One region of the Clostridium sediminicola genome, then DNA from elsewhere that is predicted to be linked to it. Evidence: a T-box and tRNA genes for the amino acid it is inferred to sense, from the RefSeq annotation. Region 1 holds a T-box; the other regions hold tRNA genes.
The links. A T-box is a leader RNA that pairs with one kind of tRNA and senses whether it is charged. The one in region 1 lies ahead of leuS (leucine--tRNA ligase), so its partner is inferred to be a tRNA-Leu.
Positions count from the first base shown of each region.

Region 2: it has a tRNA-Leu gene. The T-box ahead of leuS (leucine--tRNA ligase) is inferred to sense a tRNA for this amino acid. The anticodon was not compared.
Region 3: it has a tRNA-Leu gene. The T-box ahead of leuS (leucine--tRNA ligase) is inferred to sense a tRNA for this amino acid. The anticodon was not compared.

Region 1 is NZ_BAABMF010000014.1:18,172-21,350, forward strand. It holds gene leuS (leucine--tRNA ligase) at 1-1,294, opposite strand, end outside; T-box leader at 1,476-1,659, opposite strand; gene ACQ3F0_RS18995 (manganese efflux pump MntP) at 2,053-2,604, shown strand; gene ACQ3F0_RS19000 (single-stranded DNA-binding protein) at 2,671-3,021, shown strand; gene ACQ3F0_RS19005 (DUF6762 family protein) at 3,153-3,179, shown strand, end outside.
Region 2 is NZ_BAABMF010000003.1:337,080-340,258, forward strand. It holds gene ACQ3F0_RS08320 (ComEC/Rec2 family competence protein) at 81-956, shown strand; gene lgt (prolipoprotein diacylglyceryl transferase) at 964-1,767, shown strand; tRNA gene ACQ3F0_RS08330 (tRNA-Leu) at 2,002-2,090, shown strand; gene ACQ3F0_RS08335 (undecaprenyl-diphosphate phosphatase) at 2,497-3,179, opposite strand, start outside.
Region 3 is NZ_BAABMF010000005.1:253,328-256,506, forward strand. It holds gene trmL (tRNA (uridine(34)/cytosine(34)/5-carboxymethylaminomethyluridine(34)-2'-O)-methyltransferase TrmL) at 186-662, opposite strand; gene ACQ3F0_RS11515 (Cof-type HAD-IIB family hydrolase) at 793-1,620, opposite strand; tRNA gene ACQ3F0_RS11520 (tRNA-Leu) at 1,652-1,737, opposite strand; gene ACQ3F0_RS11525 (VanW family protein) at 1,937-3,179, opposite strand, start outside.

The DNA of each region.
Region 1 (3,179 bases):
TGATAGGAATAGGAGCACCCCAATACCTTTGTCTTGATACGAGCCAGTCACGAAGTCTATAATTTATTTTCCATCTTCCAAGACCATCTTCACTTAGTTTTTTAACTATAGCGCCTTTAGCATCAGCAGTTTTTAATCCATCAAATTCACCACTATTAACTAAAGTTCCATGGTTTGTATAAGGAAGCGAATCATCTTCTCCATCTTTTCCTTTGATAACTCTATCTATTGGTAAATTAAACTTCTTTGCAAATTCATAATCACGTTCATCATGTGCAGGTACAGCCATTACACAACCAGTACCATAAGTTGCCAGTACATAGTCAGCAACCCAGATAGGAACTCTTTTTCCATTAACCGGATTTATTGCATAAGCTCCAGTAAATACACCAGTTTTTTCTCTTGTAATTGATTGTCTTTCAATATCTGATTGTTTAGAAGCTTCAAGTTTGTATGTTTCAACAGCTTCTTTATTTTCAGAAGTAACAACTTTGTCTACAAATGGACTTTCAGGAGCTAAAACAACATAAGTTACTCCATTTAGAGTATCAACTCTAGTTGTAAATACATCAAAAGTTAAATCAGTATTTTCAATCTTAAAGGTAGCTTCTGCACCTTTTGATTTGCCTATCCAATGCTTTTGCATAGCTTTAGTTTTTTCAGGCCAATCAAGTTTATCTAAATCTTGTAATAATTCTTCAGCATAATCAGTGATTTTCAAGAACCATTGAGTTAAATCTTTTTTTATTACTTCAGTATCACATCTTTCACATAAACCCTCTTTTACTTGCTCATTAGCAAGTACAGTATTACAGCTAGGGCACCAATTAACAGGAGCATTTTTTCTATATGCAAGATTATTTTTATATAATGTAGCAAAAATCCATTGAGTCCATTTATAGTAGTCTGGCATACAAGTTATAACTTCGTGATCCCAGTTAAACATTGCTCCCATAGCTTTTAATTGGGTTTCCATGTTTTCAATATTTTTTTCAGTTGAGTCCTTTGGATGAATTCCAGTTTTTATAGCATAATTTTCTGCAGGTAGGCCGAATGCGTCAAATCCCATTGGTTGGAAAACATTATATCCTTGCATTTTTTTAAATCTAGCCCATGAATCAGTAGGACCATAGTTGAACCAGTGTCCAGCATGAAGTTTTGCACCAGAAGGATAAGAGAACATTTCTAATGTATATAATTTCTCTCCAGGAGCATTTTCATCAAATTTATGGAAACCAGTACTTTCCCATTTGTCTTGCCATTTTTTATCAATAGCAGTTCCGTATTTACCCATAGTAAATTCCTCCTAATAAACGAATGTATTTGTAAATTGCGTAGCAATAATTGTTGTAAGTTGTAAGGCATAAGTGATAAGTTATGAACATCTTTCATATATTGAAAACTTTAACTTATGATTATAACTTACAAATGTTTGTTTTAATAATTCTATTCAAACAAAAAAAGCCATCCCCCAAACAAGAGACGAAAGCATTTTCCGCGGTACCACTCTTGTTAGGCTAAAGCCTCCCTTTTCCAGTATAACGGGTTTTAACCGACAAAGCTCCAGAGTAAGTTCACATCTCTCATTGCTACCTTTCACCAACCGATAGCTCTCTTTATTAACAAAAATATGCTAATACTCTCCTTCATAGCTAATAAAATATTTCTTTATCACATAATTATAATTTATCATATAATAGCTGTCAAGTGAAAAATAGCTCATAGTTACAGTTGTCAGTTCACAGTGTACTGTTTGCAGTAAAGGTTGATTTTCTGCAGAAAATCTTTAACCAAGCCTTTATCTGCTCATCAGATTGATATAAGGTACTTTTGCTATACAAAAGGAAATAATATAGAACAAAATTGGTAAATATATGATATAATATGAAGATAAAATTAATATTTACTTATTTATGTTGATTGTCATTGGTAAAATATTAAATTATAGTTTTTATTAGATTCTCAAAGGAAAAAATGATTAGAAGCTTTCGCTTGAGAAACATTTTCATAATTGTGTGATGTTAACTGTGAATTGTAAAAGGAGAGATTAATTTGGATATATATTCATTGTTTTTTATAGCAATAGCATTATCCTTAGATGCTTTTGGAGTAATGTTATGTATAGGATTAAATAAAAGTTTACCTATTAAAAACAAATTTTTATTTATACTTTCATTTGGTTTTTTTCAATTTTTATTTTCATACTTGGGGGCATATGCAGGACTAATCTTTAATATTTATATAGTAGCGGTACCTAAAATAGTAGGAGGAATAATTATTGCTATTGTAGGAGTGTTAATGGTAAAAGAAGGAATAGATAAGGATGATTGTAAGGTTTTAAATAATAGAAAAATGTACTATATTTTAGGAATATCAGTAAGTATAGATGCTGCAGTTATAGGATTTACTGTTCTAAATAATATATTGAATCATATAAATGTATTTCTTCAAACAGTATTTATTGGAATAATAACATTAATAATGTGTACTCTAGCTTTATTAATATCAAAGTATTTAAGAAAAATTGATGTAGTCGCTAAATACGCAGACTATCTAGGTGGAATTATACTAATTATATTTGGAATAAAAATGATATTTTTCTAAAATAAATGTTTATAAATTTTTCAACTGGATATACTTCAAATAAATTAATCAAATTTGGAGGTCATTATGAATAAAATAATGTTGGTTGGAAGAATTACAAAAGATTTAGAGTTAAAAGAAGTTGGAGAAGACAAAGTACCAGTAGTAAACTTTACGATAGCTGTTAACAGTGGGATAAACAAGAATACAGGAGAAAAGATTGTAGATTTTCTTCCAGTATCTGCTTGGAATAAAAATGCTGAGAATTTATATAAGTATACTGGAAAGGGAACTTTAATTAGTATTATTGGAAGCTTAAGAAATAGAAATTTTAAAATTAGTGATGGTATTACAAAACAAATTCCAGAAGTTAGAGCTGAAAGAATTCAATTTTTAGAAACTAAGAAAAGAGAGCAGGAAGCTAAAGAAGTTAGTTAAAGGAAGGATGCGGGGGAATCGCATCTTTTTGTTTAAGTATTTATAGTATTTACCCTAAAAATAACTTGAATAAATGAGATTTATGAAGTAATCTAAAGAAAAAGAATTTGTTATGAATTGAGGAGGATTATATGGAGTTTTCATCAATAGTATTAATG
Region 2 (3,179 bases), on a different contig from region 1:
AAAATTTTATCCCTACGTATTTGATAATAATACTAATTGTATGATAAAATAACTCATGAATATTAAAGTGAGGTGAATAATTGAAAAATAAGAAAAATAGAATAAAATTACTCCCAATATTTTTTGTAATTATTGTGTTAATTTTATTTGTTTTAGCATTTTACAAGATAAATTTCAATAAATATCAAGAAGCTGACACCACCGGCAAATTAGTGGTTCATTTCATTAATGTAGGTCAGGGAGACTCTATTTTATTACAATCAAATGGAGAGAACTTGTTAATTGATTCTGGTTCAAAGTGCAGTAAAAATAATTTATTAAATTATCTTAATAAAACTGGAATAAAAAAATTAGATTATATAATAGCAACACATCCCCATGAGGATCATATAGGCAATATGAGTTATGTAATTGACAGATATGGTGCAAAACAAAATATATTTGCTCCTAAAATAACTTCAACCAGCGCTTCCTATAAAGCAATGATAAAAGCTATAAGTGATGCTCACAAAAAAATAACAGTTGCAAAAGCAGGTGTATCTTTTAAATTAGGCACTGATGTCTTCTGTGAAATAATAGCACCAAATAGTATTAGTTATAAAAATACTAACGATTATTCTGCTGTTCTAAAAGTAACTTTTGATAAAACCAGTTTTTTATTTACTGGTGATGCAGAAAAAATAAGTGAAACAGAAATTTTAGAAAACAATTATTACATAAATGCTGATGTTTTAAAAGTTGGTCATCATGGTAGCATGTCTTCTACATCAATTAAATTTCTAGAATCAGTTTCGCCTAAAATCGCTATAATTTCATGTGAAAAAAAAAATGAATATGGGCATCCTCACGATGTAACTCTAAAAAAATTAAAAGAAAACAATATAAAAATTTTTAGAACTGATTTTAATGGTAATATTGTCTTAGAAAGCGACGGCAATAAAATAATACAAAGGTAGTGATATTATGAACCCTATAGCATTCGAATTATTTGGAATTAGTGTACATTGGTATGGAATATTAATAACAACCGGAATTTTGGTTGGTTTACTGGTAGGAAATTACCAAAGTAAATTTTATGAAGTAGATTTTGATAAAATTACTGATATATTTATAGTTGGACTTCCAGTTGCAATTATTGGTGCTAGATTATACTATGTTATTTTCAATTGGAGTTATTATGGAAATAATCCTTCCCAAATACTGAATTTAAGAGGGGGAGGCCTTGCTATTCATGGTGGTATAATTGGTGCAGTATTAGCTGCATACTTCATGTGTAAATACAAGAAAATTAGTATTCTAAGATTATTAGATATTATAGCTCCTGCTTTTATAATTGGTCAGGCTATCGGTAGATGGGGCAATTTTATGAATAGTGAAGCTCATGGAGGAGAAGTTACTAAAGAATTTATTTCTCGTTTTCCTCAATTTATCCAAGAAGGTATGTATATAAATGGTGCCTACTATCACCCAACATTTTTATATGAATCTATATGGAACCTTTTTGTTTTTGGATTACTAATTTTTATAAGCAGAAAGTTCAAAGATTTGAAAAAGGGTGGTCTCTTCTGTTTATATTTAATATTTTATTCTGTAGGAAGATTCTTTATAGAAGGTCTTAGAACAGACAGCTTAATGTTTGGATCATTTAGAGTAGCTCAATTAGTTAGTATGAGCCTAATTGTAATATGTTCAATATTACTTTTACTTCCTTTTAAAACTAATAATTCTGACTTCATTATAAAAGAAAATAAAGAAAATGAAGAGTAAAACACTTATATCTTACTCAGATTATTAATAATCACAAATAGAAAAAGACTTGGATCTCAAGTCTTTTTCTATTTGTGAAACAAGCGAATTTTATGAAAGCTATTTCGAGGAGAAATAGGAACTTTGATTAACTCTACAATTATACTATTTCCAATTCGCAAAAAAATATTCTAAAATTCCTTGACACATGTTAAATATCATTGTATAATTCTATTTGTCGGCAAAACAGGACATGCCGAAGTGGCGGAACTGGCAGACGCACAGGACTTAAAATCCTGCGGTGCTAACACACCGTACCGGTTCGATTCCGGTCTTCGGCACCAAGTTTGGTGAGACAAAAAATCTAGTCTTTTGACTAGATTTTTTTTATTCTAAAAATTAATTATGTTTTTAAATAGTATTGGCGCAATTGAAATAAAAGACGAACTAAATCAGTGACAAGTGATAAGTTACAAGTGACAAGTTAAGGTTGATTTTCTTGCAGAAAATCTTTAACTAAGTCTTTATCATCTTCGATGATGGGATTGCGAAAGGTATCCACAACTTGTCACTTATCACTTGTAACTTGTCACTATAAATTTCGAACTTGTTCGCACTTTTTTATTATATGGTTAAACCACAAAAAGTAAATTGAACTAAAATCGACCACAATACTACCGCAGATTGATACGTTCTGACGCTATATATCGTGGTCGAAGTTCAACTAGATTACTTTTTGTGGAATAACCATTATATACTTATAACTTTAGTAAAAAACAAAACAAACAATAATACCGCAACAATAATTCTATAATATGCAAACACTTTCATTTCTTTCTTTTTAAGATATCCAATAAACTTGTCTACTACAACTAATGCTACAATAAATGAAACAATAAATCCTGCTGTTAAAGCAATTATTTGAATAGTATTTAGAGTAATCTGCATTTTAATGAAAGATAGCAAAGAAGCCCCAACCATTACAGGTAAAGCAAGAAAAAACGAAAATTCTGCTGCTGCAACAGTTGACAATCCTACTATCCAACCACCAATAATAGTAGAAGCAGACCTTGACATTCCAGGCCACATTGCTAAACATTGAAAACAGCCAATAATCAGTGCTTGTTTAAAAGAAATATCATCAATTAATTTAGTAACTGATTTTCCTCTAAACTTATTTTCCGCGTATATCATCCAAATAGCACCTATAAGTAAAGCCAATGTTACAGGTAAAGCATGAAATAATTTTGCTTTTATCAAGTCATCAAATTTCAATCCTATAACAGCTGCTGGTAAACTAGCCACTATAATTTTGAGCCAAAAAATCAGTCCTGAATTTTTATGTTTAGGAGAAAAATTCTTCAATGTATCCATTATCTTACCCCAGTATAAAACTACGATAGCAAGAATAGCACCTAATTGAATTACAACCT
Region 3 (3,179 bases), on a different contig from region 1:
CCTAAAATCTATTAATTAAATATTTTTATGTAAATATTTAATTTACTTAGTTTGTTCTGTGTCTGAATTTTCAGACATAAGTTTACTATACGCTAATTGTATGCAAACTTCAACGAATTTATTCTTTTATTATGTTTTAGTTTGTCGATACACGAACTAATACCTCTGTTAATTATGGAGAAAACTTATCTCATATTAGGAAAACCAATTTGTCTTAAAGCTTCATAAGCAATGATAGAAGCAGTATTTGAAAGATTCAAAGATCTAGTTGTAGAATCTATCATAGGTATCTTTATCGAACTTTCTGTATAGGTTTCCATAATATCTTTAGGCAATCCTGATGACTCTCTTCCAAAAACAATAAAATCGCCTTCTTCAAACTTTGCATCCGTATAGAATTTTGTTCCTTTTGTAGTGGCTAAAAATATTCTAGCATCTGGGTACTTTTCAACAAATGCTTCAAATGACTCATGAATTTCATAGTTTACATTTTTCCAATAATCCAATCCAGCTCTTCTAACTTTCTTTTCATCTATATCAAATCCTAATGGTTTTATCAAATGCAATTTTGCATTTACTAAAACACAAGTTCTACCAATATTACCAGTGTTTTGTGGTATTTCCGGCTGATATAATACTATATTTAACACTTCTTCCGACATGCTGCCCCTCCCAAAAGTAGATTTATCAAACCAATTTTAAGGTTCAATTCTATAATACTCTATTAACAAATAATCGACAAGTAATTTTTTAAAATTTTAAAAATAATTAATATTTTTCAAATTATATATTCTATTTATCAAGTATAAACTCTCTAATAACCTTAGCAACTCCACAATTATTATTTGTTTCTGTAATATAGTCAGCAATATCTTTTACCTCGTCTTCAGCATTTCTCATTGCAACACCTAAACCAGCATACTCAATCATAGACATGTCATTATTGCTATCACCTATGCAGATTACTTCGCTACTATCTAGTCCATATATCTCAGCTAATTTTTTCACAGCATTTCCTTTAGAAACCCCTTTTGCATTTATTTCAAAATTCATTGGTGAAGATCTAAATATTTCAATATCATTTAATTTTCTAAGTTCCACTTTTGCTGTTTCTAGTTCTTCGATATCTTTTGATGCAGCGACAAATTTTAAAATTTCTCCATTACTTTCCTTTATAAAATCATAGAAAGTCTCATACTCTTTTAACTTAATTCTTTTTTCTTCTGGTAATCCTTCATTAAATTTTATATACATATACCAATCAGGAAACGGCCCTTCAGATGCAATTACATCAAAAGTATTGAAAAATTTGCTAAATTTAAACTTTTTGATTGTTTCATATATTTTTATAGCAATATCTCTATCAATAGTCTTCTTATAAATTACTCTTTCTTCATCTTTTTCTCTTATATACGCACCATTTGAAGCAATAATAGGTGCTTTAACCCCAATAATATCGCCATAATTTTTTGCTGATGTAAATAATCTTCCTGTACATATAGCAATGTGTACCCCTTTATCATGAGCATCTTTTATAGCTTTTTTATTTTCCTCACTAACTTTCTTTTCATCATTTAATAATGTACCGTCCATATCAATACATATTAATTTATAGCTCATTTTTGTTCGCTCCTCTTACATTGAATTTTATTGGTGCGGATAACAGGACTTGAACCTGCACATCCTTCTGGATAATAGAATCTGAATCTATCACGTCTGCCATTCCGTCATATCCGCATATATACTACTTAGTAGTTATATCTATAATAGTGACAAGTTATTGTAACTTGTCACTATATTCTTTATATTAAACACTTTCTTATTATATCCTAAATAAGTATTATTAACAAACTTTTCAATTTTATTGCATACATTATAAAAAAAACACGTATTAACGTGTTTTTTTCTTCTAAAATACTTCATAATTAATATTTAATTATTCAGCAATAGTTTCAGTAGTAGGTGTTTCTTCTGTGCCAGTTCCTTCAGTAGGAGTTTCTTCACCTACTACTGGCTCTTCTACAACTTTAGTACCAACTCTTTTTTCACCATTTGATGGTACAAAATAATCTGATGATACTGTTTCCACTTTTCCTTTAACCCCATTTTCAGTTACTTGACGATAAACTTTCACCTTATAACCAGTGTGTGGTTTTTTATCAATTTCTTCTGTCCCTACAGTCAATGTTGGATCTTCAATTGTCTTATAAGTTGCTGGAAATGTTTTATAAACATCATTCCATATTCTTTCTTCTGTTTTGTTTAAATTATTACTTGAGTATATTGTAAAGTAATCACTTTTATTGCTAGTATACGCAGATATATATATTGGATACTCTTGATTATTGACAAATTTTAAATCTATATTTCCATAATCTACTGTTGCATCTCGACCTATTGGGACATAACTTGATGGATAAGTATGGTGTGATCTTTCAGTAATTTCAAGTCCTGCTAATAAAGCTGCATTATACAACGTTGTAGAAACCTGACAAATACCTCCACCTAAACCATCTACATACTCACCTCTTACTATAACATGCGCTACTTGATATCCTTTTGCTTCAGTTCTTTTCCCTACTACATCATTAAAGCTAAATTCTTCTCCTGGCATTAATATTGTTCCGTTTATTGCTTTAGTTGCAAGATCAATATTAGTTGATCTTGCCCATGAAGAAGTTTTATAATTAGTCGAATATGATCCAACATTAGAATCAATACTTCTTAATTGCTCCCCAGTAACATCTGCAACCAATTCATTAATAGGAGCCAATATAGTTAAATCATCAGCTTCACTTTGTATTTTTTCATTAATATCCTTTGAAAGCTTTTCAAAGTCTAACTTTGCACCTTTAACATCATCTTTAACCTCGAATTTACCATTGCCAAGATACTTAATTGTAGCATTTACAGGCTCAGCATTTATTTCTTTTTCCATAGTATTTATAACATTTTCAATCGCCTTTTTGTTATACGTAAATTCTAAATCAAACTCTACAGTTTTAGGGTTTTTAATTAATTTAAATTTATCTATAAGTCCTAATTCTCTGCCATGTTCAAAAGCTTTTTCTACAGTTTCATCAATATTATACTTTACATCTAGTTCTGTATATCCTATAGAATATGTTTTATCAATCCCTTGTATCTCAACTATTTTTTCCAAAACATTATTACCATAA